Regions from separate parts of the Idiomarina loihiensis L2TR genome, predicted to be linked through region 1. Evidence: predicted binding sites of a transcription regulator. Region 1 holds the regulator's gene; the other holds the start of a gene.
The links. Region 1 encodes NrdR, which represses ribonucleotide reductase genes. Its sites were predicted from a motif close to AAACACNANATNTNGTGTTT; they were not measured.
Positions count from the first base shown of each region.

Region 2: the regulator NrdR is predicted to act here: its motif matches at 1,221-1,240, upstream of nrdA (class 1a ribonucleoside-diphosphate reductase subunit alpha).

Region 1 covers NC_006512.1:1,995,801-2,001,764, forward strand. Annotated here, with positions in the region: gene IL_RS09585 (AmpG family muropeptide MFS transporter) at 1-1,036, shown strand, start outside; gene IL_RS09590 (ketopantoate reductase family protein) at 1,023-1,940, shown strand; gene ribBA (bifunctional 3,4-dihydroxy-2-butanone-4-phosphate synthase/GTP cyclohydrolase II) at 1,937-3,052, opposite strand; gene ribD (bifunctional diaminohydroxyphosphoribosylaminopyrimidine deaminase/5-amino-6-(5-phosphoribosylamino)uracil reductase RibD) at 3,066-4,193, opposite strand; gene nrdR (transcriptional regulator NrdR) at 4,186-4,635, opposite strand; gene glyA (serine hydroxymethyltransferase) at 4,675-5,931, opposite strand.
Region 2 covers NC_006512.1:1,463,088-1,469,051, forward strand. Annotated here, with positions in the region: gene ubiG (bifunctional 2-polyprenyl-6-hydroxyphenol methylase/3-demethylubiquinol 3-O-methyltransferase UbiG) at 1-320, shown strand, start outside; gene IL_RS06990 (HAD family hydrolase) at 321-1,004, shown strand; gene nrdA (class 1a ribonucleoside-diphosphate reductase subunit alpha) at 1,277-3,607, shown strand; gene nrdB (class Ia ribonucleoside-diphosphate reductase subunit beta) at 3,626-4,759, shown strand; gene yfaE (class I ribonucleotide reductase maintenance protein YfaE) at 4,763-5,023, shown strand; gene IL_RS07010 (GrxA family glutaredoxin) at 5,126-5,392, shown strand; gene hrpA (ATP-dependent RNA helicase HrpA) at 5,429-5,964, opposite strand, start outside.

The sequences.
Region 1 (5,964 bases):
AGGTTGTTTCGCATTAGCGAGTCTGGATATTATCGACCACCTTCATCTCGTCGGGCTAATTGCACTTGGCATTGCTGTCAGTTCAGCGACTCAGGATATAGCCATTGACGCCTACCGAATTGAATCTTTTGCGGAAAACGAAGGTCGACTGCAAAGCGCCGGTGCAGCAATGACAACCGCCGGATGGTGGACCGGCTACAGTGGTTTAGGTGCCCTGCCGTTCTTTTTTGTCGATGGTATAACCTGGCAATGGCAACACGCTTATTTCGGACTGGGCTGCATCATGTTAGTCCTTGCAGCTGTCGTACTCTTTGTGCGCCGCACCACTTATCATCAGGAACCAACCATAAAAACAAAATTGACTCACTTCTGGCCGGCAATGAAAGAGAGAGTCAACATTATTGTTATTCAGCCTATTGGTGAGTTCTTTTCCCGTAACGGCGTTAAGCTCGCTTTTTCAATTCTGGCCTTTATCTTTTTGTTTAAAATTGGCGAAGCTTTTCTTGGACGAATGTCGATTGTTTTCTATAAAGAAGTTGGCTTTACTAATGCCGAAATCGGCACCTATTCAAAATTGGTTACCTGGTGGGTAACTATTATTTTTGCGCTACTAGGCAGTGCCGTCAACTTACGGTTGGGTATAATTAAAGGCCTGCTCATAGGCGGCGTAGCCATGGCCTCTTCTAACCTGATGTTCTCGTGGATTGCTCTGGTAGGCCCGGATACAAACCTATTTCTAAGCGCGGTTTTAATTGACGGCTTTACCAGTGCCTGGTCAACTGTCGCCTTCGTTGCCTTCATCAGTTTACTTTGTAACCGAACCTTTACCGCAACCCAGTATGCACTAATGGCATCGTTGGGGTCTTTAGGAAAAACAGTACTGTCGTCCTCCAGCGGACAAATTGTCGATTATATGGATGGCAACTGGGCTTTATTCTTTGTTTTAACTGCTTTAATGGTTATCCCCAGTCTTATCTTCCTCTGGTTTATTCGTAAACCCATAGCCGAGCTGGAGCGAAAACGTGACGAAGGCTAACCTAAATTGGGTCGTGCTTGGCCCTGGAGCCATTGGAGGGCTTATTGCCGGCGCTCTGCTGGAACATGGCCAGTCTGTATCGGTTTTACCGCGTAAGAACCGAACACGAGAAATAAACTGGCAAGTCACTCACAAGCAGTTTAAAGCTGACTACAGTGCTCCTGTTATTACACAACTTCTGGCCGAGAATACGGTGTTCGTTATTGCGGTTAAAGCCTTTGATGTGATTCAAGCCTTGCAACGCATAACGACATTGCGCGGGTTTAATAAAGCCATGCCCATAATAATAAGTCACAACGGCATGGTGGAACTTCCTGAACCGTTAAAAGAGCTTAATTTACACCCATTGGTGACAACTCACGGTGCGGTACGAAGCAGGAATGAAAATGCCGACCTTTGTATTGAACACAGGGGGGCAGGCCGAAGCTGGCTGGAAGTCGACCCTGCAGTCCGGAATCAGCCGACGGACTTTGACCCAGGCCTGGTCCTGCAACAGGCTTTTCCTCCGCTTACTCTGGAACAAGATCTAAGTCAGAGACGCTGGTTAAAGTTCGTTATTAATTGCGTTATTAATCCGCTGACTGCAGTTCATCAGTGCGCTAATGGCGAATTGCTGAAGGGAAGCTGGCAGGCGCAAGTATACAGCCTCGTAGCAGAAGCCGTAGCTGTAGCGAACAGTCAAAATGTGTCTTTGACAACTGAGGAATGCTATAAAGAGGTGCTTTTAGTAGCAAAGGAGACGGCCTTAAACCACTCTTCCATGCTGCAGGATATTCAACAACAACGGCGTACCGAGATACAGCAGTTAACCGGTTATTTAATTAACGCTGGTAAGACGGCGGGTGTTGCCACACCGACTCACCAGCAACTACTCAATGAGTTCCAACAACGTTATAGCGGCTAGTCTTTATCTTCAATAAAGTCGACCACTTCTAGGCCAAAGCCTGACAGTGCAGAGTAACGTTTTGGCGAGCTCATTAAGTGCATTTTATGAATGTTCAGGTCTGCCAGAATCTGTGAGCCTAAACCGACGTTCCGGGACGCATTTGACGCCGATGTTGTTGGTTTTTGCTCTCCTTTATCCTGCGCTTCAAATTCACACACCTGAGCAATGATGCTCTCCGGGGTTTGCTGACGACCAATAATAACCAGCACACCATCGTGTTCAGCAATATAGGACATAGCTTTCTGAATTGGCCAGCTGCGTTTTGCTGCCCGCTCGGTTAAAAAGGTATCGTGGAAGGTGTCCTGCAAATGAACTCGTACGTTAGTCACTTTATCTTGCGAGAGGTCACCGTGAACAAGAGCATAATGTACCTGTTCATCAATAGTGTCCTGATAAGTGATTAACCGGAACTTGCCAAATGCCGTAGGCAAATTACATTCAGCCACCCGTTCTATGGTTTTTTCCTGTATCGAGCGATATTCGATTAAATCGGCAATGGTGCCGACTTTAATACCATGCTCTTCAGAAAAAGCTTCAAGATCAGCGCGGCGCGCCATGGTGCCATCTTCGTTCAGCACTTCAACGATAACCGCCGCAGGTTCAAACCCGGCTAAACGCGCAAGATCACAACCCGCTTCGGTGTGTCCCGCACGGTTCAACACCCCGCCCGACTTAGCCTTTAACGGGAAAATATGTCCCGGCATGACTAAATCTTCGGGCTTGGCGTCTTTTTTCACAGCATCCAGCACCGTTTTCGCTCTGTCCGCCGCGGAAATACCTGTGGTTACCCCCTCAGCGGCCTCAATCGAAACAGTAAAGCTTGTTGCGTATGGGGCGTTGTTCTTATCTACCATTAACGGCAAATTCAGTTGCTCACAGCGTTCTTCCGTTAACGTCAGACAAATCAGTCCGCGACCATAACGCGCCATAAAATTGATAGTTTCCGGCGTCACACACTCGGCTGCAATAATGATATCACCTTCGTTTTCGCGATCTTCGTCATCCATAAGGATAACCATTTTACCCTGACGAATATCTTCGATAATCTCTTCTGTGCTATGCAGTGACATAACGCTTTACCTTTTAATCTTGTGTATGAGGTACTGCTACCAAGCGTTGATCAGGGCCTACCTGCCGACGATCAATAATTTTAAACCTTGGTGCTGAAGCTAAATTCAACGGCTCGTTCATGTCGATAACCGAACGTCCATGATGGCCCAATAACTGACCCGAACTGTAAATCATCAATCTGTCGCATAATTGCTGCTGAATAAGAGCGCCCGCCAAATTCGCCCCACACTCAGTCCATAACTGGTTAATTTCGCGGTTAGCCAATTCAACCATAAGCGCCGGCAGACTCACTTTACCGTTAGGGTCTGCGGCAATAATTAATTCATGACAATGTGGATGGCAACTGGGTTTACCAGGAGTTGTTCGCACTAACCACACCGGCGCCGGAGAGTCAAAAACCCTGGCCTCGTCATTCACCCTGTGCTGACTGTCAATAATAATACGTACCGGCTGTTTTAAAGGCTCAGGCAGCGGTCTTGATTTTGGCCACTGATCAACACGCACTGTCAATTTAGGATCGTCAGCCAGAATCGTTGCAGCACCACTCAGAATCGCGTCGGCCTGTGCCCGAAAAAACTGCACATCACTGCGAGAGTCAGAGGACGTTATCCATTGACTGCGGCCATCTGACAACGCCGTTTTTGCATCCAGTGAGGTTGCCATTTTTAGGGTTACCCATGGACGTTGTCGTGTCATTCGGGAAATAAACCCCGGATTCAGACTCTCCGCAGCCAATTGCAGTACACCGACGTCCACAGAAATACCCGCAGCTTTCAGACGCTGAATACCATTACCGCTGACCCTAGGGTTTGGATCCTGCATGGCAACCACAACACGTTTTACTCCGGCCTCAATTAACGCATCGCAACAAGGCGGTGTACGACCAATATGACTGCATGGCTCCAACGTGACATAAGCCGTTGCGCCCCTGACTTTTTGTCCTGCCGCGCGCAAAGCATGTACTTCAGCGTGAGGTTCGCCAGCCTGATGATGCCAGCCTTCACCAACAACTTCAGTCCCGAGAGTAATGACACAGCCAACCGCAGGGTTCGGCCTGGTCGTCATCAGTCCGCGCCGCGCCAGCATTAACGCACGGTGCATCATTTGATGGTCAAAGTACTGCGGGTTTAATTCAGTCATTAAGGCGCGCTATTTCTTCACCAAATTCGCGAATGTCCTCAAACGAGCGATAAACAGAAGCAAAACGAACGTAAGCAACCTTGTCTATCTGCTTGAGGTTTTCCATGACCAGACTGCCGACGAAATTACTGCTTATTTCGCGCTCGCCGGTCGCCCGGATGCTGGATTTTATTTTGTTAATGGCCTGTTCCATCAACTCAAGACTCACAGGTCGCTTTTCCAGTGCTCTCAGCAGTCCATTTCGGAGTTTATCTTCGTTAAATGGTTCGCGGGAACCATCAGTTTTGATAACCCGGGGCATGACCAGCTCAGCTGTCTCAAAGGTTGTAAAGCGCTCCTTGCAATGATTACATTCACGCCGGCGACGAACTGAGGCTCCATCCGCAACCAATCGCGAATCGATAACCTTAGTATCCTGTGTGCCGCAAAATGGACAATGCATTGCCTGACTCCTTTATGTGCGCTTTACAACTGTTCGCAATTAACCGTAAACCGGAAACTTAGCGCATAGCGCTTTTACCTGCTCGCGAACTTGATTAATTTTACTTTCGTCAGCAATGTCATCCAGCACATCGCAAATCCAGTTGGCGACCTGCTCAGCTTCCGCTTCTTTAAAGCCGCGGCGAGTAATTGCCGGCGTGCCTAAACGCAAACCTGAAGTGACAAAAGGTGAACGCGGGTCATTAGGAACCGCATTTTTGTTAACAGTAATGAACGCGTTACCTAAAGCCGCATCAGCATCTTTACCAGTAATATCTTTGTCAATTAAATCCACCAGGAACAAGTGGTTCTGAGTGCCGTTCGACACGATTTTGTAACCGCGCGCCTGCATGGTTTTTACCATGGCATTGGCGTTCACTAATACTTGCTTTTGGTAGTCTTTAAACTCTGGCTGCAACGCCTCCTGAAAAGCCACCGCTTTACCAGCGATAACGTGACAAAGTGGCCCACCCTGGTTGCCAGGGAATACCGCACTGTTTAACTTCTTGTGTAACTTTTCATCATCGCTGCCGGAAATAATCAGGCCGCCGCGAGGGCCCGCCAGAGTTTTATGCGTAGTGGTAGTGACAACATGAGCATAAGGTACCGGGTTAGGATAGACGCCAGCGGCAACCAGACCCGCTACGTGCGCCATATCAACCATTAAATAAGCATCAACTTTATCGGCAATTTCACGGAATTTTGCCCAGTCAACAATGCCTGAATAAGCCGAGAAACCAGCGACGATAACTTTCGGTTTGTGTTCCTGCGCCAGCTTTTCAACTTCAGCGTAGTCAATTTCACCGGTGGATTCGTCCAGACCGTATGAAACTGCATTGTATAGTTTGCCTGAAAAGTTCACACCAGAGCCATGTGTTAAGTGGCCGCCGTGAGCCAGGCTCATACCAAGGAAGGTATCGCCTGCTTCCATCATAGCCATAAAGGCAGCGGTATTAGCTTGAGAGCCGGAATGCGGTTGTACGTTTGCGTACTTGGCGCCGAACAATTCTTTTGCGCGCTCAATAGCTAAGTCCTCGACTTTATCGACGAACTCACAGCCGCCGTAGTAACGCTTGTGCGGATAGCCTTCTGCGTACTTGTTGGTCAGTTGTGACCCCTGAGCCTGCATTACCCGCGGACTGGTGTAGTTTTCCGATGCAATCAGCTCAATGTGTTGTTCCTGACGTTCAACTTCATCCTGCATCGCCTGCCATAAGTCCGCGTCAAAGTCGGCAATGTTCATCTCAGATTTCAGCATTACAGCTCTCCAAATCATTAAATGGTCTTAATT
Region 2 (5,964 bases), 530 kb from region 1:
ACCCTAAAGCTATTGTAAAAGCCTGTGCTAAAGCACTAAAACCTGGCGGGAAGATCTTTTTTTCCACGCTAAACCGGAATGTAAAGTCTTGGCTATTAGGTATTGTTGCCGCTGAGCATGTTTTAGGCTGGGTTCCCAAAGGAACTCATCAGCATCAACGTTTTATCAAACCATCAGAGCTACTGCGTATGACAGATGCCGCCGCGTTAGAAGATATCGCCATTAATGGTCTTATCTTTAATCCACTGAAAGGATTTGTTCTTTCAGAAAAAGATGTTGATGTGAATTACATTATCGCTTTAAAGAAGCCGGAGTCATAAATGGCCTCATCAGACAGGAATTCTCCGGTAAAGGCGGTATTGTTCGATTTAGACGGCACGCTGCTTGATACAGCCCCAGATCTGGGTGCTGCACTGAACGCTGTATGCGAACAATACGAACGCCCTGCTATTACGGCTGAGGTGTTTACGCCAGTCGCGTCGCATGGCTCCAGAGGTATGCTGCAGCTAGCTTTTGCCAATGAGTACAGCGACATGGAAGCCGAACTCAGGCACGCTTTTCTCAGTGCTTATAAACAAAATATAGCCACTCATACGCAACCCTACCCTGGGGTTTTGGAGCTACTTGCCGTGCTGCAGCGTGAATCTATTCAAGTTGCTATAGTCACCAATAAGCCAGAGCGCCTAACCCAACAATTATTGCCTCACTTCCCGGAGTTTGAAGCTATTCGTGTGGTCGTAAGCGGTGATACCTTAAGCGTAGCAAAGCCTTCGCCGGAACCTTTATTCTATGCGGCTGAAAAGCTGGGAATAGAACCTGCCGACTGTCTTTATGTCGGAGATGCGGAGCGGGATATCGAAGCTGGTCGCAATGCCGGCATGGTTACTGTGCTTGCTGAATATGGTTATATTAGCAATGAGGATCAGCCGCAACGCTGGCAAGCCGACTATCATATCGCCTCACCACTGGAGTTACTGAAGTTACTAGCTATTGATAATTCTTGATCTATAAACATCTTTTAAAAGATCAAAAAAATATATAGCAAGATTACCAGCGCAAACTCACGCCAAACAAAGGCTGACAAAAAATCAAGATTTCTAAATCAAAATTATTCCTGTTTTTGCCCGTAAATTTACTTGATCGAAGTGGCAGTTAGACCTAGCATACTCTTCATTCCCAAGACACTAGATATTGTGTAAATATCGCCCTGTACAACTAATAAGCACAATATCTTGTGGCTACAAACATATAACAAAAAGCTAAGAGTCGGCGCAAAATGAACGAGCAACTTTATGTCACTAAACGCAGCGGCGAACGCGAACCGCTAAACCTCGATAAAATTCACCGGGTTATCATGTGGGCCGCTGAAGGTCTTAACAATGTTTCAGCTTCTCAGGTCGAAATTAAGTCTCACATTCAGTTTTACGACGGTATTAAAACCGAAGATATCCACGAGACCATCATCAAAGCTGCAGCTGATTTAATTTCAGAAGAAGCGCCCGACTATCAATATATGGCTGCGCGTCTGGCTATTTTCCACTTGCGCAAAAGGGCCTACGGTAAGTTTGAGCCACCGCGTCTTTACGACCAGGTCAAAAAGATGGTTGCAGAGCATCGCTACGATGAGCACCTGCTGGAAGACTATACTGAAGCAGAATTTGACCAGATGGACGAAATTCTGGATCACTGGCGTGACATGAACTTCTCGTACGCGGCCGTTAAACAGCTAGAGAACAAATATCTGGTTCAAAACCGGGTTACCGGCGACATCTATGAAAGCGCTCAGTTCTTATACATTCTGGTAGCGGCTTGTTTGTTTGCCAACTACCCGAAAAGCACTCGTATGGACTACGTTAAACGTTTCTACGACGCCGCTTCTGAATTCAAAATCTCGCTACCAACACCTATTATGTCGGGTGTGCGCACGCCTACGCGTCAGTTCAGCTCCTGCGTTCTGATTGAAGCTGGCGATAGTCTCGATTCTATTAATGCCACTTCAAGCGCCATCGTAAAATACGTATCGCAGCGTGCCGGTATTGGCATTAACGCAGGGCGTATTCGCGCTCTGGGCAGCCCGATCCGTAACGGTGAAGCCTTCCACACAGGTTGTATTCCGTTCTATAAATATTTCCAGACAGCGGTAAAAAGCTGTTCGCAAGGTGGTGTTCGTGGTGGCGCCGCTACCCTGTTCTACCCGCTTTGGCATCTGGAAGTTGAAAGCTTATTGGTACTGAAAAACAACCGCGGTGTTGAAGAAAACCGGGTTCGCCATCTGGATTACGGTGTGCAGTTTAACCGCACCATGTACCAGCGTCTGATTAAAGACGATTACATTACCTTGTTCAGCCCGTCGGATGTGCCAGGCCTTTACGACGCATTCTTTGAAGATCAGGACGAATTTGAGCGTTTGTACCTTCAGTACGAGCAGGATGAAAGCATCCGCAAAAAACGTATTAAAGCCATTGAGTTGTTTGGTTTGTTTATGCAGGAACGCGCCAGTACTGGCCGTATCTACGTACAAAACGTTGACCACTGCAACACGCACAGCCCGTTCGATTCTAAAGTTGCTCCTATTCGTCAGAGCAACCTGTGTCTTGAAATTGCGTTACCAACTAAGCCTCTAAGTCATGTGAACGACGAAGAAGGTGAAATTGCCCTTTGTACGCTGTCGGCCTTTAACTTAGGCAAAATTGAAAACCTGGGCGAGTTTGAAAACTTAGCCGACTTAGCCGTTCGCGCACTGGATAGCCTGCTGGACTATCAGGAATACCCTGTTCCGGCCGCTTATAATGCAACAATGAACCGTCGTACTCTGGGCATTGGTGTGATTAACTTTGCTTACTACTTAGCTAAGCACGGCGTTAAATATTCAGACGGCTCTGCAAATGGTCTGGTTCATCAGACCTTTGAGGCAATACAGTATTATCTGATGCAAGCGTCAATGAATCTGGCTAAAGAAAGAGGTGCGTGCCCTAAATTTAATGAGACCACCTACTCTCAGGGCATTATGCCAACCGATACCTACAAGAAAGACCTGGATAAGGTTTGCGATGAACCTCTGCATCTGGACTGGGACAAGCTTCGTGCCGACATCAAACAACACGGCATGCGTAACTCCACGTTATCAGCGTTAATGCCTTCTGAGACATCGTCGCAGATTTCTAACGCGACTAACGGTATTGAACCGCCTCGTGGTTTTGTCAGCATTAAGTCGTCAAAAGACGGTGTCACCAAACAGGTAGTTCCTGATTACGAAAACTTAAAAGACAAGTACGAGCTGTTATGGCAAATCCCGAACAACAAGGGATACCTTGAGCTGGTTGGTATTATGCAAAAGTTTGTCGACCAGACAATTTCTGCGAACACCAATTACGACCCAAGTAAATTCCAAGCCGGAAAAGTACCAATGAAGCAGCTTCTGCAGGACTTATTAACGGCCTATAAGCTTGGTGTTAAGACGCTTTACTATCATAACACCCGTGACGGTGCTGCGGATAATCAATCCGACATTGCTGCACGTAAAGGTGCTGCTGCGTCTCAAGCTCAGCCGACAGAAGTGATCATTGAAGAAGATGATGACTGTGCCGGCGGCGCCTGCAAAATTTAATAAGAAGGATTTTAGCGAATGTCGTACTCAACCTTTAATCAAGAGCAGAATAACCCGTTAACGGAGCCTATGTTTTTAGGCAACTCCGTTAACGTTGCTCGCTACGACCAGCAAAAACACAGCATTTTTGAAAAGCTGATTGAAAAACAAATCAGCTTTTTCTGGCGACCTGAAGAAATCGATGTCAGCCGCGACCGCATCGACTTTAACAAGCTAACAGCCAGTGAAAAGCATGTGTTTATTTCTAACCTGAAGTATCAAACACTGTTAGATTCAATTCAGGGGCGTTCGCCGAATATCGCGTTACTGCCTATTGTTTCTCTTCCGGAACTGGAAACCTGGATTGAAACCTGGTCATTCTTTGAAACCATACATTCGCGCTCGTACACACATATTCTGCGTAATCTGTTTAGTGATCCCAGCGAAGTCTTTGAAGATATCGTCATTAACGAGCAAATTAAAATTCGCGCGAATGACATCTCCAAGTACTACGATGATCTTATTTTCTATACTCAGTTATTGCAGACGCACGGTGAAGGCGATGTCGTTGTTGAAGGCAAAACCCATACCGTAACGCAGCGGGAAATTAAGAAGAAACTATTCTTATGCATTAACTCGGTTAACGCGCTGGAAGCTATTCGTTTCTATGTCAGTTTCGCCTGCACGTTCGCTTTTGCAGAACGTGAGTTAATGGAAGGCAACGCAAAAATTATTAAGCTGATTGCCCGCGACGAAAACGTTCACCTGACATCGACACAGCACATTCTTAATTTGTGGCAATACGGCGAAGACGACCCGGAAATGAAAGAAATTGCCGAAGAACTGCGTGACGATGCCTATGAAATTTTCATGACTGCAGTGAAGCAGGAAAAACAGTGGGCGCACTACTTGTTTAAAGACGGCTCAATGATTGGCCTGAACGAGAGCATGCTCTGTCAGTACGTCGAATATATTGCGAACTTACGTATGCAGGCCATTGGCTTTGACGCACCGTTTGAGAACCAGCGTTCTAATCCACTACCGTGGATGAACAAATACCTGGTTTCAGACAACGTTCAGGTAGCGCCGCAGGAATCAGAAATTACCTCTTACCTTGTTGGTCAGATAGACAGCGAAGTTAATGCTTCCGACCTTGGGGACTTTGATCTCTAAGCTATGGCTAACACCTTTAAAGTCACTGTCAACGGTGGGCCCGAACTTGCCGTTGACGCGACTGAAGGCACCTTACTCGAGGCCTTAGAAAAGCATCAGTTAGAAATGCACTACCACTGCCGCAGTGGTTTTTGTGGTGCCTGCCGTAGCACCCTAAAGTCCGGTAAAGTCCGTTATACAACAGAACCTCTGGCTTATGTCAGAAAAGGCGACATTCTGCCCTGCTGTTGTGTCCCGGAGTCAGATCTGGACATTGACCACTAAGTATTATTCATTAAATCGATTGTGCCCATCGTGCAGAACAATTGTTAACCAGCAATAAAATCTGGATAATGGCACCATAAATTTTTGTGAGAGAGGTATTTCATGTTTACAGTCATTTTTGGACGTCCGGGTTGTCCTTTTTGTGTTCGTGCCGTAGAAGTTGCGGATAAATTAAAAGCCGATATGGAAGATTTTGATTATCGCTATGTCGACATTCACGCTGAAGGCATCAGCAAAGCTGACCTGGAAAAAACGGTAGGCAAGCCGGTACAAACGGTTCCTCAAATTTTTGTCGACGAACAACACGTTGGCGGCTTCACAGAATTTGAAGCCTACGCAAAAGAAAACTTAGGGCTTTACACTGCATAACTTTGTGTAAGTAATGTAACCCTATCGTAGAGGCGGCTATTTAGCCGCCTCTATTGCTTGTTTAACCCGCTTTTCTGACACCGGATACTTCGTTCCCAGCGTCTGCGCGAAGAATGACACTCGCAGCTCCTCAATCATCCAGCGAATTTCAGCAACGTCATCCGGAACCACCGAGCCTTTATTTTCATACGCTTTCACCGCTGCTTTATACTGCTCTTCCAGATTTGTCAGAGTCAGTGTCATTAACCTGTCTTTATTCGGGTCAACCGGCAGTTTTTCTAGCCGACGTTGAATAGCTTTTAAATAACGCACAATGTCACTCAAACGCTCCCCACCAAAAGCAGAGACAAATCCGGCGAACACTAAGTTATCCAGTTGGTCCTGAATATCGCCCCGGGACTGGATTTGATCCAGTGGAATTTTACCTTTAAGAGACTTTCTAACCTGTTGTGACAATAGCAGGCACTGTTCAACTTCCAGTGCTATTTGTTCAACACGATCATTCAAATTAGCACGAACAATATCTTTTAATTGCTCAAAGCCCTTTTGTTCACGGAGCTCATTGCCCTGCT